One region of the Bradyrhizobium sp. McL0615 genome, then DNA from elsewhere that is predicted to be linked to it. Evidence: riboswitches for the same ligand, from Rfam matches in the RefSeq annotation. Region 1 holds a riboswitch; the other holds the start of a gene.
The links. Region 1 has a riboswitch for thiamine pyrophosphate ahead of ACPPVP_RS35825 (FAD-dependent oxidoreductase). Riboswitches for the same ligand answer to the same signal wherever they lie in the genome.

Region 1 (11,577 bases):
GCTGAGCTTGGCGCGGTAGGCTTCGACCTTGCCGCTGGCATCCAGTTGGAGATCCAGCTTCACGACCTCGGCGACGCGCAGATCGCGCAGCGACGCGCCGGCGCGGTTGACCGCGGCGGCAGCGGCCTTCTCCCAGGATTCCGTGCTGGTGCCGATCAGCTCGATGACCTTGTAGACGCTATCAGGCATGTCGTCCTCCCGTTGATGCAAGGGTCAATGCAAGGCAGGACGCAGGGTGCTCCTGCCGCAACACAACCTAACATCGGGACGCGCATCGTGAATAGGATGCGCTGCACCATTACGAGCGGTTACGCGCCGGCGTGCGCCCATAAAGCAAACGGCCGGGCGGCAATTACGCCGTCCGGCCGTTTGTAAAGATCGTTGCTGTGCGACCGATGGCTTACTCGGTCGAGTACTTGAACTCCGGCATCGCCTTGAGCTGATCCTTTGTCGCGCTCAGCATGGCGTGGTCCGGATACCACGGATTCTTCTTGACCACGGCAGGCGCCGTCGTCGCGGCACCGGTCGTCGTCGTGCTCGAAGGCCTTGCGCCGCCGGGGGCGGGTGCGCTTGAAGCGCCGGTATAGGCTATCGGATCATCGACGAACTTCACCTTGTCGAAGGCGACCGAAACCAGATGCTCGCCGACACCGAGGAAGCCACCGACGCCGATCACCACGGCTTTGATGTTGCCGCTCTTGTCGGTCAGGAGATCGTTGATCGATCCGAGGCTTTCGTTGCTATCATTGTACACATTCAGGCCGACCAGCTTCGAGGACCGCCAGTTGCCCTTGAACGACGAGGTATCGGCCGCAGCCACAGGCGCAGCGCTTGTCGCCTGATCGGTGTTGGCAGACGAAGTCGGACTCTGCGCGAACGCGACACTGGCCAGCAGCGCGGAACCCGCGAGGCCGGCGATGGCATATTTGGCTAACATGATGGGTTCTCCTCAGTTCGGAAACGCTCTGGGAAAACCCGTCACTTCAACAAGCGTTCCACGAATTTCATCGGGAACACCGGGAACGAAGACGCGCGACGATGAAACGCAGATGCGCCATCAGAAGCCGCCCCAGTAAGGCGGCATGCCGTAATAGCGATGCAGCTCGGCTTCCTTTGCGCGATCGCCCCAGTCGAAATCCTTGTCGGCACGAAACGACGGCGCGCGCTTCAGCTCTTCATCATCGATGTCGAGTTCGTAGGCTTCGAACTTCGTGTTGTAGCGAAGCCGTCCCCACGGCAACGGAATCAGATTGGCCCCGATGCCGAGAAACCCGCCGAAACTCAGGATTGCATAGGATACTTTACCGGTGACCTTGTCGATCATCACCCGTTCGATGTGGCCGATCATGTCCCCGTTCGGCCGGCGCACCGCGGTCCCCTCGACGCGGTCGCTCGCGATCAGCTGATGCGGCTTGGTCATGACGTCGCTTGCCATTGTACCCTCCACACGTGAATGGGAACCAACGCTGCACTGCGTCGCCAGTTCCGCCGCCGCGAAACAAGACAACCATCCTTTCCTATCCGGAAAGGATGGTTGCAAGGCGCAGCTTTGGGGAAGCGGTTTGAAAAATCAGCTCTGGTAGTCGATCAACAGCGCCGAGAACGAGTTGCTGCTGCTCGAAGTCGTGCCGGCCGCGCCATAGGACGTCGATGACGAAGCCGACAATGACTCCTGCAATGATTGCAGGAACTGCTTCAGGATGTCGTCGATCGATGTCGAGGACGAGGAGGATGTGTCGTCGCTGGAGGACGCGTCGCCTGAAGGCGGCGGGCCTCCCGGAGGCGGACCGCCGGCTCCGTGCGGGCCGCCGGCGCCGCCGGGTCCTTTGGCGAACGCCGCCTTGAAGACGCCCTGCAGTTCGGTGGCCTGATCGCTGGTCAGCTTGCCACTGGAAACTTCGCCGGAGATAAGGTCGTCGATCTTCGATTTCAGGTCGGCGTGCGACGGCCGCGTGCCGCTGGCCTGGTCGCTGGCGCGGCTGGCTTGCATCGCCGAATCGATATCGGTCAGGGCAGCCGACAAGGCGTCCTTGTCCGATGAACTGATGGCACCGCTGTTTACTTCGGACTGCAACTCATCCTGCAACTTCTGGAGGGGCGACTGGTAGGTCTGGGCCGAGGCCGCCGAGATCGAGGTCATGATAGCTCCAAGGGATCATCAAGGGATCGTCAGGGGATGGTCAGGTGATTCGTCGAGGTACGCGTGGAACATGCATCGACCGTAGGGCTCCGGGTCTTAACGAGATATTTTCGCCCGCCCCCTCGCCTGTTGCCCGGTGTTGCCCCGAGTTATCCAGAAACATCCGGAAACAAAAATCCTTCGCACGCACGCCCGAATCACCGACAAAAGGTCGGTATGGCCCAGGCAATACCCAACATCCTTGTCGTTGAGGACGATCGCGAGACGCGGTCGCTGATCGCAAAATACCTGCGCAACAACGCCTGCAACGTGGCGACCGCGGCCGACGGCCGCGAGATGGCCCGCGCCATGACCGACCGCAGGGTCGATCTCTTGATTCTCGACGTCATGCTGCCCGGCGAGGACGGCCTCAGCCTGTGCCGCAAGGTGCGCGCGCAATCGCAGACCCCGATCATCATGCTGACCGCGCGTGGCGAGGACGTCGATCGCATCCTCGGCCTGGAGATGGGCGCCGACGACTATCTGGCCAAGCCGTTCAACCCGCGCGAATTGCTGGCCCGGATCAACGCGGTGCTGCGCCGGCAGGCCATAGCCTTCACCGCCAGTGCCACCGAGGGCGCGACCGCGCTTGCATTTGCAGGTTGGCGGATCGATTTCCGGCTACGCGAGTTGCGCAATCCCGAGGGCGCGCACGTCGCCATGACCAGCGCCGAGTTCGACCTGCTGCGAACATTCTGCGAGCGGCCCGGCCGGGTGCTGTCGCGCGACAGCCTGCTCGACCTCACGCAGGGCCGCAATGCCGGCTCGTTCGAACGCTCGATCGACGTGCTGGTCAGCCGCATCCGTCGCAAGATCGAAGCCGATCCGCAAGCCGCCACCATGATCAAGACAGTGCGCTCCGGCGGCTACATGTTCACGCCGCGCGTTGAACCCAGCGTCGAGGCGATGACCGCCGCCGGCCACTGATCATGATGGGCCTTTTGAATCTGCGCGGCATCAGCGGCCAGATTGCAGCCCTCGTCGTCGTCTCGATCGCTGCCCTCCATCTGATCATCACTGCGAGCTTTTTTCTGCACCGGCCCGACCAGCCGGATCCGTCGTTCGATCGCGGCGGCCACGGCCAGCTTGCCGCGTCCGTGCAGTTGCTCGGCGCCGCGCCCGCCTTCGAACGGTCGCGGCTGTCCGCCGACATCGCGCGCGCCTTTCCACAGCTCGGCATCGAAATCCTTCCCTCCGGGTCGATGCCTGCGGCGGACGCAGCCAGCGGGTTCAACTCGCACGGCCTGCAGCGGCGTCTCGGCCATGACTATCGCATCTTCCCGCTTGCGGGCGGCGAGCCCCGCAAGCTCGGCATCGGCTTGCCGGACGGCATGTTGATTTCGGCCAACGTCCTGCCGGACCGGCCGCGGCCGCCATTTCTCGGCGGGCCCTGGATGATGACGCTGCTGTTTGCCGTCATCAGCGTCACGTTGCTGGGCCTGTGGGCGGCCCGCGCATTGACCGCGCCCTTGTCGTCCTTCGCCAAGGCCGCCGAGAGCTTCAGCCTCAACGGCGGCGCGGCGCCGCTGCCCGAACGCGGGCCGGAGGAAATCCGCTCGGTCGCACGCGCGCTCAATCGCATGCGCCAGCGCATCACCGGCCTGATCGACGACCGCACCAAAATGCTCGCCGCGATCAGCCACGATCTGCGCACGCCGATCACAAGAATGCGTCTGCGCTCCGAATTCATCGAGGACGAGACCCACCGCAGCCGCATGCTCGACGACCTCGACCAGATGCGCTCAATGCTGGAATCGGTGCTGTCGTTCCTGCGCAACGGCCGCAGGTTGGAGGCCATGACGCTGACCGATGTCGCCAGCACGCTGCAGCTGATCACCGACCAGTTCGCCGACATGGGACGCAAGGTCGGCTATGACGGCCCCGCGCACGCTATGGCCACGGTGCGGCCGGACGATCTGCACCGCGCCGTCACCAATCTGGTGGAGAACGCCGTGCGGTTCGGCGCCGAGGCGGTGATCCGGCTGCGCGTCTTGGCGGATCACCTCACCATCGACGTCGAAGACGACGGCCCCGGCATTTCCGATGCGCTGAAGCAGAACATGCTGGAGCCGTTCGTGCGCGGCGACGAGGCCCGCAACATGGACGAAGCGGCAGGCTTCGGCCTCGGTCTTTCGATCACCAACGCCATTGCAACCGCGCATGGCGGCACACTGTCGCTGCACGACCGGCAGCCACATGGACTGGTGGTTCGGATACGATTGCCGGTTCGCCAGAACAGCGACCGCGCTGCGGCCTAGATAGTTGCGTCAGGCTGCCAGCGCGTCGGGATCCGCTTCCTCATAGATCGCGATCGCCTCGAAGCGATAATCGCAGGCGCGACAGAACCAGAGGAAGGACGTGCGGCCCGGACTGCTCTCGACCCAATCGGGTCTCGGGATCGGCTTGCCACACTGCGCACAGGGATTGCCGCGAGGCAGATAGCTGGAATCGAGTCGAGCCATGGCGCATCTCCCTTTTGACGTCTTGCCGACGACGTTTTGCTTGATCGACGATTATTATGTCGTTGAATGAGACAGGATTGCTGTCAAAACTAAACATTCTGGCGGCAACGCTTGTACACTTTCATCGATTCATTTGCACGACAATCATGCGCGTCGGCATGACGCAGTTCGCGTAGCAGACGCGATGCATCGCACTAACAATTTGCGCGGCGCGCCCACCGTTGGTCCGTTAACGAATGCGCTGCCTGCAAGATCTCGCCGCGATGTCGTCGGTTTTTCGCCACATCTGCGCCCGGTAATGGAACTACCCAAACCAACAGTCGTTAACATCCGTCCGCAGAGATTTTTTTATGAAAAGTTTTCCGACGTTTGCGTTCGCCGCCGCCGCAGCGCTCTTGGTTTCGCCCGATGCGATGGCGCAGAGCCGCGCGCAGTATGACAGCATGGTCGCAAGCCATGCGCGCGCCAACAACGTGCCGGAAGCGCTGGTGCACCGCGTGATCGTGCGTGAGAGCAAATATCATGCTGGCCTCGTCGGGCGCGGCGGCACCATCGGGCTGATGCAGATCAAGCTGCCGACCGCGCGCGGCCTCGGCTACACCGGTGACGCCGCGGGCCTGCGCGATCCCGACACCAATCTCGCCTGGGGCGTCAAATATCTCGCCGGCGCCTATCGCGCCGCCAACGGCGATCACAGCCGCGCCGTGCGTTATTATGCGAGCGGCTATTACTACGCGGCAAAACGCCAGCGGTTCGAACAGCCCAAAGTGGCCGCGCCGATGCTCGCGAGTGATGCGCCGCCAAAAATCGTCGCCAAGCCGGTCGAAACGGCGAAAGTCCCCGCCGAGGCGAACGCAATGCAGACCTCCAAATAGCGGGGGTTTTGCAAATAGCGGCGTTTTGGGCCCCGGTTCAGCCTGTCCGAGGCGCGACAGCGGTGCAGTTCCCGCAAAGCCGCGTTGACACGTCAGCCCAACTGCCTACATTAGCCCTGTTCCGAGGGGTGCTCCGATGAGGAGCTGAGATACCGCAAGCTTGGGCAGTTCAGCCCAGGACCGCGGTGACCCTTTGAACCTGATCCGGGTCATGCCGGCGAAGGGACAGGGATGTACCAGAAGTCAGATCCGCGGGGGGATTCCCCCGTTTCCATCATCGGCGCGGGCATTGCCGGCGCATGGCAGGCGTTGCTGTTCGCGCAGGCCGGCCATGCCGTCACTCTGTATGAGCGCAGTGACGCCGATATGACGCTTTCCACCAGCCACTGGGCCGGCGGCATGCTGGCGCCCTGGTGCGAGGCCGAAACCTCGGAGCCCGCGATCGGCCGGCTCGGCATCCGCTCGCTCGACCTGTGGCGCGAGCATTTTCCCAACACCCCGTTCAACGGTTCGCTGGTCGTGGCGCATGCGCGCGACCGCGCCGATTTCGAACGCTTTGCGAAACTGACATCAGGCCATGTCAGGCTCGACGGGCACGGGCTAAGCGAACTCGAACCGTCGCTGGACGGCCGTTTCCGCGACGGCCTGTTCTATGCCGGTGAAGGTCATGTCGAGCCGCGAAAAGTGCTGCCCGAACTGCATGCCCGGATCGAAGCCGCCGGCGGCACCATCAAGTTCGACTGCGACACCAGCGCGGAAGATCTCGACGGCATCGTGATCGACTGCCGCGGTCTGTCCGCCCGCGACGAGCAGCCCGAATTGCGCGGCGTCAAGGGCGAGATGATCATCGTCGAGACATCCGAGGTCGAGCTGTCGCGCCCGGTGCGGCTGATCCATCCGCGCTGGCCGCTCTACGTGATCCCGCGCGGCGACAACAAATTCATGCTGGGCGCAACCTCGATCGAGGCCGAGGACACCGGCGTCAGCGTGCGCTCGGCGCTGGAACTGCTCGGCGCCGCCTATGCCGTGCACCCGGCCTTTGCCGAAGCGCGCATCGTCGAATTCGGCTCGGGCCTTCGTCCCGCCTACCCGGATAACCTACCGCGCATCACGGTCGACAAGAAGATCGCGGTGAACGGCCTTTACCGCCACGGCTTTCTGCTGGCGCCTGCGCTGGCCGAGCTGACGCTTGGCTATGTCCAGCGCGGCGCGATCGACAATGAGGTGATGCGATGCGTGTGACCGTCAATGGGGAGCAGCGGGAGATCGCCTCGTCCCGCGTCGACGCCCTGCTCAGCGAGCTCGAATATGAAGGCACGCATTTCGCGATCGCGCTGAATTACGATGTGCTGCCGAAAAACCGCTGGGCGGAGACTGTGCTGAAGAGCGGCGACGAGATCGAGATCATCACGCCGCGGCAGGGAGGGTGAAGTGATGGTGAATCGCGCCGCGGTCTCCCTTAACCTCTCCCCGCTTGCGGGGAGAGGTCGGATCGCGCTTGCGATCCGGGTGAGGGGGTACAGGTCCATCGATAGATCACACTCGCGGAGAGAGCCCCTCACCCCGACCCTCTCCCCGCAAGCGCGGGGCGAGGGAGCCAAACCGTCATCGCCCGGCTTGACCGGGCGACCCAGTACTCCGCGGCCTATCGGTTTGATCGCTGGCTTCCCGGCGTACTGGATCCCCGCCTTCGCGGGGATGACGAGTGGCGTTGTCGAGACGACAGGATCATTTGAGGAGACACCGTGAGCATGCTCAACTTCTACGGCAAAACCTTCTCCTCCCGCCTGCTGATCGGCACGGCCTTGTACCCCTCGCCCGCGATCATGCAGGACGCGATCCGCGCATCGGGAGCCAATATCGTCACCGTGTCGCTGCGGCGCGAAGCCGCCGGCGGCAAGACCGGCGATGCGTTCTGGTCGCTGATCCGCGAGCTCGGCGTCACGGTGCTGCCGAACACCGCCGGCTGCCGCAGCGTGCGCGAGGCGGTGACGACGGCAAAACTGGCGCGCGAATTGTTCGGAACGCCCTGGATCAAGCTGGAGGTGATCGCCGACAACGACACGCTGCAGCCCGACGTGGTCGGCCTGGTCGAAGCCGCCGCCATCCTGATCAAGGACGGCTTTGAAGTGTTCCCCTATTGCACCGAAGACCTTTCGGTCGCGATGCGGCTGGTCGATGCCGGCTGCAAGGTGGCGATGCCGTGGGCCGCGCCGATCGGAAGTGCAAAAGGCATCACCAACCGCGATGCCTTGAGGCTGATGCGCGAGCGCCTGCCCGACATCACGCTGGTGGTCGACGCCGGCCTCGGCGCGCCCTCACATGCCGCCCACGCCCTCGAACTCGGCTACGACGCCGTGCTGCTCAACACCGCCGTGGCCAAAGCCGCCGACCCGGTCGCGATGGCCAACGCATTCCGCCTCGGCGTGGAAGCCGGCCGCACCGCTTATGAAGCCGGGCTGATGGAAGCCCGCGACTTCGCCTCGCCCTCAACCCCTGTGATCGGGACCCCGTTCTGGCATGCCGTATCCTGATAAATTCTATCCCGTCGTTCACAACGTCGCCTGGGTGACGCGGCTGGCGCTGCTCGGCGCCGGCACCATCCAGCTGCGCGCCAAGGACCTCAATGATTCAGAGGCGCTGCAGATCGTGAGCGACGCGCTGGAGGCCATCAAGGGCACCGACGCCAAACTCGTGGTCAATGATTACTGGCGCGCGGCGATCGTCGCCGGCGCAACGCACCTGCATCTCGGCCAGGAAGACCTTGCCGACGCCGACCTCAGCGAAATCCGCAAAGCAGGATTGACGCTCGGCATCTCCACCCATGACGACGCGGAACTGGCGACCGCGCTTGCCGCGAAGCCGGACTACATCGCGCTCGGCCCGATCTTCCCCACCACGCTGAAATCGATGCGCTTCGCGCCGCAGGGCATTGCAAAAATTACCGAGTGGAAGAAGCGCGTAGGCAGCATCCCGCTGGTCGCGATCGGCGGCATCAAGTTCGAACAGTCGGCCGAAATTTTTGCCGCCGGCGCGGATTCCATCGCCGTCGTCGGCGATGTCACGCAGAACGCCGATCCGGATGCGCGGGTGCGGCAGTGGCTCGGCCAGAGCGCGGAGGCCGCGTGATGCGCACTGTTCGAAGCACCGTGCCAGTCATTCCGCCGTCATCGCCCGGCTTGACCGGGCGATCCAGTACGCCGCGGCCTCTCCGCCCCTCAGCGCGGTCTCTGGGATACTGGATCCCCGCTTTCGCGGGGATGACAGCGGTAGCCGTTTCTCGCTCAGCGATGCCAACGAATTAGAACAAGGAGGATAACATAATGAACATCCGCTCCAATCCCGACACCACGCTTCCCGCCGTCACCACCGGCCCCCTGCCCTCGTCGCGAAAGATCTTCGCTACCCCCGACGCCGCGCCCGACCTGCGCGTGCCGCTCCGCGAAATCATCCTGAGCGAAGGCGCCGGCGAGCCGAACCTGCCGGTCTACGACACCTCCGGCCCCTACACCGACCCGACGGTGACCATCGACGTCAACGCCGGCCTGTCGCGCAACCGTCTCGCCTGGGTGAAGGAACGCGGCGGCGTCGAGGAGTATCAGGGCCGCGACATCAAGCCGGAAGATAACGGCAATGTCGGCGCCTCGCACGCCGCAAAGGCGTTCACCGCGCATCACAACCCGCTGCGCGGCCTCGACGGCCACAAGATCACCCAGCTCGAATTCGCCCGTGCCGGCATCATCACGAAAGAGATGATCTACGTCGCCGAGCGCGAAAACCTCGGCCGCAAAAAGCAGCTCGAACGTGCCGAAGCCGCCCTCGCCGACGGCGAAAGCTTTGGCGCGGAAGTCCCCGCCTTCGTCACGCCGGAATTCGTGCGCTCCGAGATCGCGCGCGGCCGCGCCATCATCCCCTGCAACATCAACCACGCCGAGCTCGAGCCGATGATCATCGGCCGCAACTTCCTGACCAAGATCAACGCCAATATCGGCAACTCCGCCGTCACCTCGTCGGTCGAAGAAGAAGTCGACAAGATGGTGTGGGCGATCCGCTGGGGCGCTGACACCGTGATGGACCTCTCCACCGGCCGCAACATCCACACCACGCGGGAATGGATCTTGCGCAACGCGCCGATCCCGATCGGCACCGTTCCGATTTATCAAGCGCTGGAAAAGTGCGAAGGCGATCCGGTCAAACTGACCTGGGAGCTCTACAAGGACACGCTGATCGAACAGTGCGAACAGGGCGTCGATTATTTCACCATTCACGCCGGCGTGCGCCTGCCCTACATCCACCTCACCGCCAACCGCGTCACCGGCATCGTGTCGCGCGGCGGCTCGATCATGGCGAAGTGGTGCCTGGCGCATCACAAGGAGAGCTTCCTCTATACCCATTTCGACGAGATCTGCGACCTCATGCGCAAGTATGACGTCTCGTTCTCGCTCGGCGACGGCCTGCGCCCCGGCTCGATCGCCGATGCCAATGACCGCGCGCAATTCGCCGAACTGGAGACGCTCGGCGAGCTCACCAAGATTGCGTGGGAAAAAGGCTGCCAGGTGATGATCGAAGGCCCCGGCCACGTGCCGATGCACAAGATCAAGATCAACATGGACAAGCAGCTCAAGGAATGTGGCGAAGCCCCGTTCTACACGTTAGGCCCGCTGACCACCGATATCGCGCCGGGCTACGACCACATCACCTCGGGCATCGGCGCGGCCATGATCGGCTGGTTCGGCTGCGCCATGCTTTGCTATGTGACACCGAAGGAACATCTCGGCCTGCCTGATCGTAACGACGTCAAGGTCGGCGTCATCACCTACAAGATCGCCGCCCACGCCTCCGACCTCGCCAAGGGCCACCCCGCCGCGCAACTGCGCGACGACGCGCTCTCCCGTGCGAGGTTCGACTTCCGCTGGACCGACCAGTTCAACCTCGGCCTCGATCCGGACACCGCAAAGAGCTTCCACGACGAGACCCTGCCGAAGGAAGCCCACAAGGTCGCGCATTTCTGCTCGATGTGCGGCCCAAAATTCTGCTCGATGAAGATCACGCAGGACGTGCGGGATTACGCGGCGACGTTGAATGATCCGGCGAGTGTCGGGATGTCGGTGAGCGGGACCATCGAGGATGGGATGGCGGCGATGAGCCAGAAGTTCAAGGAGATGGGGTCGAGCGTGTATCTGGATGCGGAGAAGGTGAAGGAGAGTAATCGGGTGTTGTGAGGGCTGCGCACTCACCTGAATCGCAATGACCGACAATCTGACCGGTGTCTGGGACGGCACCTATGTTCAGTCGCAAATTGGAATGGTCACGTTTCTGGCGACGCTTATCGATTCCGGTGGCGCGCTCGGCGGAAACGTGACCGAACCCTGCATCTTGCCCGGCTGCCTGGTGGGCGGCACCCACAACGCCTCGATTGCGGGCCATCGATCCGGCAGCGCGGTCTCGTTCATCAAACGTTACGAGCCATCTGGCTGCGGCTATGACACGGTCTTTTATGAAGGCGTGGTAAATGCTGACGCGACAGAAATCGATGGGCGCTGGAGGTTGCCAGGGCTGTCTGGAACATTTCTGATGGTTCGCTCGACCAAGCCTGCACAATCGATCGCAACCGAAGAACGGACGAAAGAGCCGGCGCGTTAGCAAGTAGCCCGGATGAGCGCCGCGACATCCGGGACTACGTCAAGAAAATCTCCCCGCATATCGCTCCGCTCATGCGGGCTACGAATGGTTGAAGTGGTGACGGTCGAGTTTTCGACAACCAGCGTGCAGGACGGACGAGCGAAGCGACATCGCCATCTTTCGCAACGAGAGCATGGCGGACTGGGCGCGAGCGACGATGGGTTTCGCTGGGCTCTACCCATCCTACGCTGCTGACAGGTCTATCTGCCCGCCGCTGAACATATACTTCAGGGTGTGACAAAGCGACGTCAAAACCTTTCCGTGCCATTTAACCTTTCATTAACCGATTCGCGCCCACCCTCCGTCTACGGCTTGGGGGCCGTTGATTCCTGATGTTTCTGCTCCGCGTTTCGGAGCAAGCGTCGATCGGGAGGTGTTG
Region 2 (11,577 bases), 2.8 Mb from region 1:
TCGCCGAATTCACCCATCATGGGATCGCCGCTGCGGCTGAAGGCGACGGCGCCGATGCTGCCGGCCATTCGCGACATCATCTCGGCGCGCCGCAACGCGGTCGTCGGGCTCTGGCATTCTTCCGCGGCGCCCGCCATCGGTGAACCGCTATCGTCCTGCAGGAATGGCATTGCGACGTAATAAGTGACATCGGCCATTGGTTTGCTCCGGGTTTGATGGATCAGGCAGCGTCGCTCTCCGCATGGGAGGTTCGGGCCGGCACACAGCCGGCGGCGATGGCCGCCTGCAATTCTTCCAGTTCGGTTTCCAGATACTCGTTCGCCATGATCAGCGCCTTGATGGTCGAGCGCAGATTGCCGTCGCACATCGCGATGGCCTGATCGCAGGCCTGCTCGTAGCGGCTGTTGTCGGACAGGGGCGATGTGACGGACATGGCGGGACTCCCGAGGCTGGCGGCAGGTGGATATGTTCTCTGTTTGTTCTCAAAAAGTCAAGCCGCATCCACCAACCGGAAACCGGTTTTTCGCTCGGACACTCGGCAAGATTCTTCCCGAGGCCGAGGCTATGTGGATGTCGGGGAAAAGCATCTGGCGAAAGCCAGCGGTCTTGGCGAACCGAATTGGCCGAACGGGGCAAGCGCAACGATCAGGCGATGATATCGGGCGTGATCTGGTCTTCGATAAAGGCGATGCGGTCGCGCAATTGCAATTTGCGTTTCTTCAGCCGCTGCAGCCGCAGCAAGTCCGGCGCTGGCGACTGATGCAACGCGTCGATCGCCGCATCGAGATCGCGATGCTCCTGTTGCAGCCGGGCGAGCTCGTTTTCAAGCTCGCGCTCATCATCGTCGGTCATGTTGTACGTTAGCTGAAAGCGCGATGCGGTTGTGAACGGATTATCCTTAGAGCGTGATGACTTTTCTTCGAACAGTCGTCCCGCTCTGGTTGTTTGATTTGAGCATGATCTTCTCGGAAAACCGCTGCCGGCTTTTCCGGATCATGCTCCAAGTCCCGCAGTGAATATCGTCCCTGCGAGGCCGGTCCGCAAGCTGACCGGGTTCCCATACTCACGATTGGTTACAGATAAATCCGAAAATATGACAGGCGCGATTCTGGATACCCATCGACAGATTCGCGGTGTGGTGTACACTCTCTCGTCCGGATCGAATCTGAGGTTCAACCACCGAGGAGGTTTCGTATGGCACTACAGGCGCATCTTGTTGAACTTGAACGTAAACACAAGAGCCTTGAGAATGAATTACACGAAGCGCTCGTCCACCTTTCCACCGACGACCTCCAAATTGTCGAGTTGAAGCGCCGCAAGTTGATGGTCAAGGATGAGATCGAACGGTTGAAGCATACCGTCGGCGAAACTCTCCACTAACCAGTCCAGCAAAGCATCGAAAATCCCTCACAAGGCCGGATGGGCGCCGATGCGCTCATCCGCCTACACGCACATTGTTGTCACGGCGTTGCCTTCGTTAGAGCTCTGCCAAGGCGCCGACATGATCGGCGATCGCGAGCGACGACGTCAGTCCCGGCGATTCGATACCGAACAGATTGATCAGTCCGGCGACGCCGTGATCGGCTGGGCCCTGAATCAGAAAATCCTGGGTAGCGACGGCCGGCGGCACGATCTTCGGCCGGATTCCGGAATAGCTCGGCATCAGCGCGCCGTCCGGCAGCGTCGGCCAGTAGCGCCGGATCGCGGGATAGAAGCGCTCGGCGCGGGCAGGATCCACCGCATAGTCGATGCTCTCGACCCATTCCACGTCGGGGCCGAAACGCGCCTGTCCCGCCATGTCGAGCGTCAGGTGCACGCCCAACCCGCCGGGCTCCGGCACCGGATAGATCAAGCGTGAAAACGGGGCCCGCGCGCTGCAGCTGAAATAATTGCCCTTCGCCAGATAGGCGCAGGGGATCAGCCCGATCGGCATGCCTTCGATGCTGCGCGCCAATGCGGGCGCGCCCAGCCCCGCCGCGTTGACCAGCAAATTGCATGCAAGCGTCATCGGCGCGTCGCCGCCGGTTTCGATTTCGATCCGGCCGGCACCGGCGCGCGCGTGCAACAGCGGCGTATGGAATGCGTAAGCCGCGCCGGCTTCTTCCGCATCGCCCCGCAGCGCCAGCATGTAGGCGTGGCTGTCGATGATGCCGGTGGACGGCGAGAGCAGGGCAGCATCGCAGTTCAGCGCCGGCTCCAGCGCTCGCGCCGCTTCGCCCGTCAGCAACTGCAGATCGTCGACGCCGTTGGCTTCGGCATGCGCCCGGATCGACTGCAGCTTTTCGGTTTCGCTTGCAGTCGTCGCCACGATCAGCTTGCCGCAATTGCGATGGGGAATGCCGTGGTCACGGCAATAGTGGTAGAGCGCGCGCTTGCCGCTGACGCACATCTGCGCCATCAGGCTGCCGGCGCGGTAATAAATGCCGGCGTGGATCACCTCGCTGTTGCGGGAGGAGGTGATGGTCCCGATGCCCTCGGCGGCCTCGAGCACGATCACTTCGCGGCCCGCCTGGGCCAGCCGCCGGGCGATCGCAAGTCCGATCACCCCCGCTCCGACGACGACGCAATCAACCTTGTCCATGTCAGCTTCGGACCTGAGAATCGGGTGTGGAAATCGGCGCTTGCCATGCCCGGCAATCGTCGTTTCGTCCGCTCGAGCAGTCAAACAACCCGTTGGTTTGCCTCGAAATACGCCGCGAACGCCGTCCCGTTAGTGAAGCATTAATCATGTCAGGCCAATTGCCGTAATTTGGGTCACATTTTAGAATTGCAGGGGTAGTCATTTACCCGATCCAAACCCGTCAAGCCAGACACTCCGGCCGCAAACCTCGGGTGGGTAATGACTGACACGAACCGGCAGGCAGAACGGAAAAATTTGATTCCGGTGCAGGCCCTCGTCTGTCTGTTCGCCATGGCTGCGCCGTGCGGACTTGCCTGGGCCGCCGCGCCTTCCGCGGGCTTTGCCCCGGCGAGCTATATCGGCGAACTCGATCCCAATTTCGTCTGGGAGCTCCTGCTCGGGGGGATCGCCGCCGTTTCCTTCCTGGTAGCGATCGGGATCTGGATACTGGCGGCGTTGCGCGGGGCCAAGAGCGCGCAATTGCGGCGCAGCGCATTCATCAGCTCGGCGCTCAACACGCTCAACCAGGGCGTGATGATAACCAACGCACAAAACCGCGTGGTGTTCTGCAACGACCGCTTTCTCGAAATGTACGGGCTCAACCGCGCCGAGATTTCGAACTCCATGACCGGCCGCGAACTGGCCGAACTGCGCCGCACGCGGGGCCTGCTCAACCTTACCGTCGATGAATTCAGCAAGCTTGCCCGCCGCCCGGAAGGCGTCGTCACCGAACTGCCGGACGGGCGATCGGTGCTTTCGAAGATCTTCCGCCTGCCCAATGGCGGGACGATCGGCACGCATGAGGATTGCACGGAGCAGCGCCAGCTGTCGCGCAAGCTGGCATCGACCACCAAATTTCTGGAATCGGTGCTCGACAACGTTCCGGTCTGCGTCGCCGCCAAGAACATCGAGGACGGCCGCTATATCTTCGCCAATCGCGCATTCGAGCGCTTCTCGCGCTTCTCCCGCGATCACGTCATCGGCAAGCGCGCCGACGAAATCTTCCAGCCCGAAACCGCCAAGAGCATCGAGCTGGCGGACCAGGCGGCGCTCACGGCGCCGGAAGGCCATCACCGCAACGAATACGTGGTCGAACGGGGCGACGACGAGCGCGTTCTCTCCTCCAATCGCGTCGTTGCGCGAAACGAGGACAACAAGCCGGAATTCCTGATCACGCTGTTCGACGACGTCACCGACCGAAGGTCGCTGTCGCGCGAGCTCGAGAGTACCAAGAAATTCCTCGAACTGGTGGTCGACAACATCCCGGTGTCGCTGATCGTCGAGCGCGTCAGCGACGGGCGCTATCTGCTCGCCAACCGCAGCGCCGAGACCATTCTCAATCGCCGCCGCGAGGATGCCACCGGCCTGACCGCCGCCGACATCTTCAATCCGCGCGAAGCCAAGCTGATCATCGCGCGCGACGAGGCCGCCATCAAGAAGCGCGGCCTGCTTACCGAAGAGCACCCGATCTCCACCAAGGACGGGTTGCGGCTGTTCCTGACCCGCCGCATGACCGTGCTCGACGAGGCTGGCGACCCGCAATATCTGATCAAGACCCACGAGGACGTCACCGACCGCCGCCAGACCGAATCGCGGATGGCGCACATGGCCTACCATGACGGCCTGACCGATCTGCCGAACCGCGCCGCCTTCCTGCAGGCGCTTACGCAGATGATCGAGGCCTGCGCCGGCACCGACGAGGAATTCGCGGTGCTGTGCGTCGACCTCGACGGGCTGAAGGAAATCAACGACGTGTTCGGCCATGCGATGGGCGACAAGCTCCTGATCGAGGTCGGCGGCCGCATCCAGACCTGCGCCAGTGGCGGCGTGGTGGCCCGGCTGTCCGGCGACGAGTTCGGCCTGATCATCGACGGCAAGCAGCCGGATACGGGCAATGCGCTCGCCGAAAAACTCGCGCAAACGCTGTCGGACGAATTCGTGATCGACGGCAAGTCGGTGCGCACCGGCGTCACCACCGGCATCTCGGTATTTCCGCATCACGGCTCGGACGCGGCTTCGCTGCTCGCCAATTCCGGTGCGGCGCTGTTCCGCGCCAAGCAGAAGTCGCGCGGCTCGATCAGCATTTTCGCGCCCGAGATGGACCAGCAGATCCGCGACCGCCGCGTGCTGCACCAGGACCTCTCGATGGCGATCAAGAACGGCGAATTGTCGTTGCACTATCAGCCGCAGGCCGCGGCGGGGGCGACGGTTGCCGCCAGCAAGGTCATCGGCTTCGAGGCGCTGGCGCGCTGGATGCATCCGATGCGCGGCTTCGTGTCGCCAGGTGAGTTCATCCCGCTTGCCGAAGAGAGCGGCCTGATCGTCGAGATGGGTGTCTGGATCCTGCGCGAAGCCTGCCGGGAGGCCGCCTCCTGGCCGGTGCCGATGCAGATCGCTGTCAACCTGTCGCCGGCGCAGTTCATGCACGGCGACGTGGTCAGCCTGGTGCATTCGATCCTGCTCGAGACCGGGCTGGCGCCCGACCGGCTCGAACTCGAAATCACCGAAGGCGTGCTGATCGAGGACTTCGACCGCGGTCTTGCTTTGTTGAGGCGGTTGAAATCGCTCGGCGTGCGGATCTCGATGGACGATTTCGGTTCCGGCTATTCCTCGCTGAGCTATCTGCAGGCGTTCCCGTTCGACAAGATCAAGATCGACCGCGCCTTCGTCATGAATCTCGGACGCAATCCGCAGTCGGCGGCGATCGTGCGCGCCGTCATCGATCTCGGCCATGGCCTCGAAATGTCGATCGTTGCCGAAGGCGTCGAGACCCAGGAGCAGCTCAGCTTCCTCGCGGACGAGGGCTGCGATGCGGTGCAGGGCTATTTCCTCGGCAAGCCCCAGCCGATCGGGCACTACGCCGCGCTGGTCGGCCGCAGCGCCGCCAACGGCGGCGAAACCGCGCGCAAGCTCGCCAGCGCCTGATTTCGCGAAATCCAGCCACGCTGCATCGGCCGCAAGGCCCGGAGCGGCGATTTGATTTCGACCAGACCCTGACTTGCCTTCCCTTGAGGGCCCGGCTATTTTTGGCCCGGTACCTGATCGAGAAAGGAGGGCTGCGCGGTGACGACAATTTTCCGGCACTTTCGCCAGCGTGGCCCCGTCAACGCCCTGCAAATGCGTTTGCAGGGCTGACCAGAGACTTTTCCGTAATCTCCTCCTGGTCTGCCCCCGTCGCAATGCGGCGTCGAACGTCTGATCGTTCGCGCCTGCCTTTGTGTAGCTCGCCGCGCTCCCGCACGGACATCCGATGATGGCTGCATGCCCCGGACGCCGTGTTGGCCGGCAAGACCAGGGAACGACCATGACCCTTATCAATATTCGCAATCTCGGCGTGACTCTGAGCGCGCCGCTGTTTTCCCGGCTGGACCTTTCCGTCAATGCAGGTGACCGCATCGGGCTCGTCGCCGCCAACGGGCGCGGCAAGTCCACCTTACTGCGATGCATTGCAGGCGCGGCGGAGCCGAATGAAGGCGCGATCACCAGATCGCGCGGGCTGACCATCGGCTATGTCGAGCAGGATGTCCCGTCCGCGCTGGCGGACACGCCGTTCCATACGGCGGTGCTCGACATGCTTCCCGTTGAACGACGGGCAAGTGAAGGCTGGAGGGTCGATGTTGCCCTGGAATCGCTCGGGGTGCCCGAGGCGCTGTGGCAGCGGCCGCTGAAGCAATTGAGCGGCGGCTGGCAGCGGTTTGCCATGCTTGCCCGCGTCGTGGTGGCCGAGGCCGATGTGTTGTTGCTCGACGAGCCGACCAACCATCTGGATCTCGCCAGGATCTGTCAGCTCGAAGCCCGGCTGAACGCGCTGCCACGGGATATGCCGGTCGTGATCGCGAGCCATGACCGCGCCTTTCTCGACGCCACCACCAACCGCACGGTATTTTTGCGGCCCGAGCGGTCGCCAATATTTTCGTTGTCCTATACGCAGGCGCGTGCCGCGCTCAGTGAGGCGGATGCGTCGGAGGAAAGGCGCTACCGGCGTGACCTGAAGGCTGCCGAGCAGCTTCGTCAGCACGCTGCCAAGCTCAACAATATCGGCATCAATTCCGGCAGCGACCTTCTGTTGCAGAAGACCAAGCAACTGAAGCAGCGGGCCGAGAAGCTGGAAGATGCGGCAAAGCCCGCCCATCTGGAGCGCTCCGCAGGGACGATCAAGCTAGCCAACCGCGGAATGCACGCCAGGGTTCTGATTGCGCTGGACGATGCCGCCGTCGCCACCCCCGACGGCAGGTTGCTGTTCAAGACCGGCAAGCAGTTCATCTGCAAGGGCGACCGGATCGTGCTATTGGGGCCGAACGGGGCCGGCAAGACCCGGCTCGTGGCGATACTGCGTCAGGCGATCGAAAACCCGGAAGCCATGCCGGCCGGCATCAAGGTGACGCAGTCGCTTGCGCTCGGCTATTGCGAACAGAATCTTGCCGATCTTTCCGATGCCGACACGCCGATGCACGCGCTTGTCAGCCGATTCGCGGTCGGCGATCAGCATGCGCGCGCATTGCTCGCCGGCGCAGGCCTGCCGGTTGCGATGCAAGGCCGTCCGATCGGCCGGCTGTCCGGTGGACAGAAGGCGCGTCTCGGCATGCTGCTGCTGCGGCTTGCCCAGCCGAACTTCTATCTGCTGGATGAGCCTACCAACCACCTGGATATCGAGGGACAGGAAGCGCTGGAAGACGAATTGTTGGAACATCAGGCCAGCTGCCTGCTGGTTTCGCACGACCGCAACTTCGTGCGAGCCGTGGGAAACCGGTTCTGGCTGATCGAAAAGAAGAAGCTGGTGGAACTCGTCGCACCGGAGCGTTTCTTCGCGTCAATGGGTGACCGGACTTCTGACAGTTGGACCCTTCGGTAAAATGTCGAGAGGGCAGGACGAACACGGCCTATTCACAGTGGCTTGGGCACCCGCCGCGCCATTGCGCGCGGTGTTCGTTTGACGGCGCGACCGGCAATCGGCAAATTCGAACACATGTCAGTTGCTGGCGCTGCGTTACGTAGAACGCGAAGGCAACGCGTGACCGACAAGAGACATCGCCACATCAGCGCCAAAGAGCTTGACGCTACACTTTCAACCTGAAACCTTGCCGTATCCGGGGTGCCCGCAGTACGGGCTGAGATCACACCCGCTGAACCTGCCTGGGTAATGCCAGCGAAGGGAGACAATCATGCTGGTTGTTGGCGACGAGCGTCTGCAGGCTTTGCTGGACACACTCCATGCCGAGAGTGACGAGCAAAAGGTGGAGATCGTTGCTTTCGAAGCGCGACGAGGCGGTGCTAGTGATTCTCCAAGTGCTGAGGAGATTCGCGCCTTTCGTAACAACAAGCTTGTTGCGCTAGACCGCGACAAGGCGGAGTTTTGCTACCAGCTTTGCCGTGCCAAAAAGGCTTGCCGGATTGTCGAGGTCGGCACTTCGTATGGTGTCTCAACACTCTACCTAGCGGCCGCGGTGCGCGACAATGTCGCCGAATTAGGTGGCTCAGGTGCGGTTATCGGAACTGAGCACGAGCCCAGTAAGGCTGCCGCCGCTCGAGAGAATTTTGCACGATCAGGTTTGAGCAGCTTCATCCAGCTCCGCGAGGGGGATCTTCGACAGACGTTGAAGCAGATCGACGGCCCCATCGATTTCGTGCTGATGGACGTTTGGATTGCGATGGCGCTGCCTGCATTAGAACTCATCGCACCGCATCTCGCGTATGGTGCCGTCGTTGTAAGCGATAACACGAGGGAGCATCGAGCATTCTATGCAGATTATTTCGAGTTCCTGAATGATCCGACCAACCGCTTCACGACGATGACTTTGCCATTCGACGGCGGCCTGGAAATGTCGGTTCGCTGCTAGAAGGCTTAAGCCACGGACGTTGCTGTTCGTCAGCCAATCGGGGACTGGAAAGTTGCGCATGGCTTCCTCCACACGACCGAAATTGTTCACGCTGATCCTGCTCAGCAGTCTCTCGGTCGTTTCGCTAAACATGTTTCTCCCGTCGCTATCGGCAATCGCCGGCGAATTTCATGCCGGTTATGGTTTGCTCGCGAACGTATCGATTGCCGGCTACGCCGGGACGACGACAGTGCTGCAACTCCTGATCGGTCCCTTGTCGGACAGGGTCGGCCGGCGACCAGTGATCCTCGTAAGTCTCGCGATCTTCGTCTGCGCATCGCTCGGCTGTTTGCTGGCGACAGACGTCTGGACGTTTCTGCTCTTTCGCACGATGCAGGCCGCAATAGTCTCCGGATTAGCGCTGTCGCGCGTGATCATCCGGGATGCGGAACCGCCACAGAAAGCGGCAAGCCTCATGGGCTATTTATCGATCGCGTGGGCGATCGCGCCAATGGTGGCCCCAACGTTAGGAGGAACGTTGGATCAACTGTTTGGCTGGCGCTCGAACTTTTGGGCGTTCCTTGTCTTTGGCGCGGCCATGCTGGCCTTGTGCTGGCTCGATCTAGCCGAGACCAACAAGAACCCTTCAGAGACGTTCACGAAGCAGTTTCAGGCATTCCCCAGTTTGTTCCGGTCTCGGCGATTTTGGGGTTACTCACTGTGCATGGCGTTTTCAATCGGTGCACTTTACGCCTTTCTTTCGGCCGCGCCTCTCGTGGCAACAACGGTGTTTCGGATGTCGCCGGCGAAGCTTGGAGTTTATATGGGAAGCACCGCCGCAGGCTTTATCATCGGCAGTTTCGTGTCAGGTCAATTTGCTGCGCGCTTTCCACTTACGACGATGATGGTCGTGGGCAGGCTTGTCGCCTGTGTCGGACTAGCGTCGGGGCTGGGGTTGCTCCTCGCCGGATTCGTGCACGAGGTGTCCTTGTTTGGCGCTTGCGTTTTTCTCGGTTTCGGAAACGGCGTCTCGATGCCGAGCAGTAACGCTGGCGCGATGTCTGTTCGGCCCGAACTGGTCGGAAGCGCTGCCGGACTATCGGGTGCCCTTTCAGGCGCAGGTGGGGCCCTGATGTCCGGAATCACCAGCACTATTCTCAGCGAATCAAACTCGGCATTTGTCTTGCTCGGAATGATGTTTCTATCGTCCGCGATGGCGTTGCTGGCGGCGCTATTCGTGCATCGGCTTGATCGTCATGGACCCGAGGCAACCAAAATGTAGTCGCGGGCCATCACAGGCGCTGGTCTGCTCGATGAGCCCACCAACCACCTGGATATCGAGGGGCAGGAAGCGCTGGAAGGCGAACTGCTGCAGCATCAGGCCAGCTGCCGGTTTCACACGACCGCAACTTCGTACAGACAGTGGGAAGCCGGTTCTGGCTGATCGAAAGGAAGAAGCTGGTGGAACTGGAAGGACCGGATTGATTCTTCGCATCGATCGGGCCAACGGGCTAGTTCTTGCCCGGACTTGATTCATTTACAGGAGCGACATCCACTTTTGGCCATCATGACCTAGTGTAGTGAACTCAGCATCCCTACAGTACCCCTTTCGTATGGCGGACTACGATCTCGCGATCATTGGCGGCGGATTGAACGGCGTCAGCATCGCGCGCGACGCCGCTGGACGCGGCTTGCGCGTCATCCTGCTGGAGCAGGGCGATCTCGGCGCGGGCGCCTCCTCTGCCTCGCCACGGCTGGTCCATGGCGATCTGGCTGATCTGGAGCGCCGGCATTTCCTTCGCGTCCGTTCGGCGCTTGCCGAGCGCGACGTCTGGCTCAGGATCGCGCCGCATCTGGTGCGCCCGATGCGGTTTGCGATCCCCGCCCATTCGGACGAACGTCCGCCCTGGCAGTTGCGCTCATGGCTGCTGTTGTATGACCGGCTGGCCTCGCGCAGCGGCCTGCCGGCCTCGGCGACCGTCGATGTCACCCATCATCCCGTCGGCAACGCGCTGAAACGGCCGTTCGGCACCGCCTTTGAGTATTCCGACTGCGTCGTGGACGATACCCGGCTGGTGGTTCTCACCGCCGTCGATGCCGCGGCGCGCGGCGCGGTGATTCGCACCGGCGCACGCTGCACCCGGGCCGAACGCGGCAGGGAGTGGCGGCTGGTGACGAAAGATCGCGGCTTTCGCCAGATTGTCACGGCTAGGGCGGTCGCGAACGCCACCGGCGCCTGGATGTCGTCGGTCGCCGAGACGATCTTGCGCGTGCCGCCGCCGAAGGTTGCCGCCGTACAGATGGACCAGATCGTGGTCCGCCGGCTGTTCGACAGCGACAATGTCTATGTGTTCCAGAACAGCGACGGACGGCTGATTTTCGCAAGCCCCTATGAACGCGATTTTACCCTGATCGGCACCGCCAGCCATGCCTTCAAGGGCGATCCGGCCATCGTCGCGATGGCGGCTGGCGACGTCGCTTATCTCTGCGATGCCGCGAACCGCTATTTCCGCGAGCGGATCGAGACGGTCGACGTGGTGCGCACGCTTTCTGGCGCCAACATGGTGATGAAGCCCGCAGGCAGGCTTGCGTCGCGCGACGGGGCGATGGCGCTCGACTACGGACGCGGCAAGGCGCCGCTGATCACGGTTTTCGGCGGCGACGTCACCACCTCGCGGCTGCGTGCGGAGCGGGCGGTATCGAAGCTGGCGCCGTTCTATCCGATGTCGGCGCGCTGGACCACGAAGGCGCCGCTGCCCGGCGGCGATTTTGCCTGGGACCGTTTTGACAGCCAGGTCGACGAGGTGCGCGACCGCTGGCGGTTTCTCGGCGAGGAGCAGGCGAGGCGTCTGGTCGGGGCCTACGGGTCGAACGCCAAGGCGATCCTTGGCGACGCCAAGGAGCGCGGCGACCTCGGCCTAGCCTTTGGGCCGGAATTGACGGGCGCCGAAGTGCGCTATCTCATGCAAAAGGAATGGGCGCGTTTTCCGGATGACATCCTGTGGCGCCGCTCAAAACTCGGCCTTACGATGCCGCCATCCGATCGCGAGGCGCTGGCGGCGTTCATGGCGGCGGCGACGTGAATATGGACCGCATATGCATCGCTCCATCATCCCGACCGTAGTCGTCGCTGTATTCGGC

Region 2: another riboswitch for thiamine pyrophosphate. It lies ahead of ACPPVP_RS06835 (O-methyltransferase); the one in region 1 lies ahead of ACPPVP_RS35825 (FAD-dependent oxidoreductase).

The regions. Positions count from the first base shown of each region.
Region 1 covers NZ_CP188254.1:7,451,629-7,463,205, forward strand. Annotated here, with positions in the region: gene ACPPVP_RS35785 (dodecin family protein) at 1-189, opposite strand, end outside; gene ACPPVP_RS35790 (PRC-barrel domain-containing protein) at 401-937, opposite strand; gene ACPPVP_RS35795 (PRC-barrel domain-containing protein) at 1,058-1,435, opposite strand; gene ACPPVP_RS35800 (hypothetical protein) at 1,571-2,140, opposite strand; gene ACPPVP_RS35805 (response regulator) at 2,357-3,106, shown strand; gene ACPPVP_RS35810 (ATP-binding protein) at 3,109-4,437, shown strand; gene ACPPVP_RS35815 (hypothetical protein) at 4,447-4,641, opposite strand; gene ACPPVP_RS35820 (transglycosylase SLT domain-containing protein) at 4,992-5,516, shown strand; TPP riboswitch at 5,631-5,760, shown strand; gene ACPPVP_RS35825 (FAD-dependent oxidoreductase) at 5,748-6,758, shown strand; gene thiS (sulfur carrier protein ThiS) at 6,749-6,946, shown strand; gene ACPPVP_RS35835 (thiazole synthase) at 7,268-8,050, shown strand; gene ACPPVP_RS35840 (thiamine phosphate synthase) at 8,037-8,645, shown strand; gene thiC (phosphomethylpyrimidine synthase ThiC) at 8,840-10,738, shown strand; gene ACPPVP_RS35850 (hypothetical protein) at 10,764-11,159, shown strand.
Region 2 covers NZ_CP188254.1:1,436,847-1,448,423, forward strand. Annotated here, with positions in the region: gene ACPPVP_RS06800 (hypothetical protein) at 1-197, opposite strand, end outside; gene ACPPVP_RS06805 (hypothetical protein) at 221-433, opposite strand; gene ACPPVP_RS06810 (YdcH family protein) at 646-852, opposite strand; gene ACPPVP_RS06815 (YdcH family protein) at 1,195-1,380, shown strand; gene ACPPVP_RS06820 (NAD(P)/FAD-dependent oxidoreductase) at 1,478-2,581, opposite strand; gene ACPPVP_RS06825 (sensor domain-containing protein) at 2,840-5,545, shown strand; gene ACPPVP_RS06830 (ABC-F family ATP-binding cassette domain-containing protein) at 5,925-7,472, shown strand; TPP riboswitch at 7,699-7,792, shown strand; gene ACPPVP_RS06835 (O-methyltransferase) at 7,783-8,457, shown strand; gene ACPPVP_RS06840 (multidrug effflux MFS transporter) at 8,516-9,718, shown strand; partial or broken gene ACPPVP_RS06845 (ABC transporter ATP-binding protein) at 9,743-9,921, shown strand; gene ACPPVP_RS06850 (glycerol-3-phosphate dehydrogenase) at 10,050-11,519, shown strand; gene ACPPVP_RS06855 (adenylate/guanylate cyclase domain-containing protein) at 11,533-11,577, shown strand, end outside.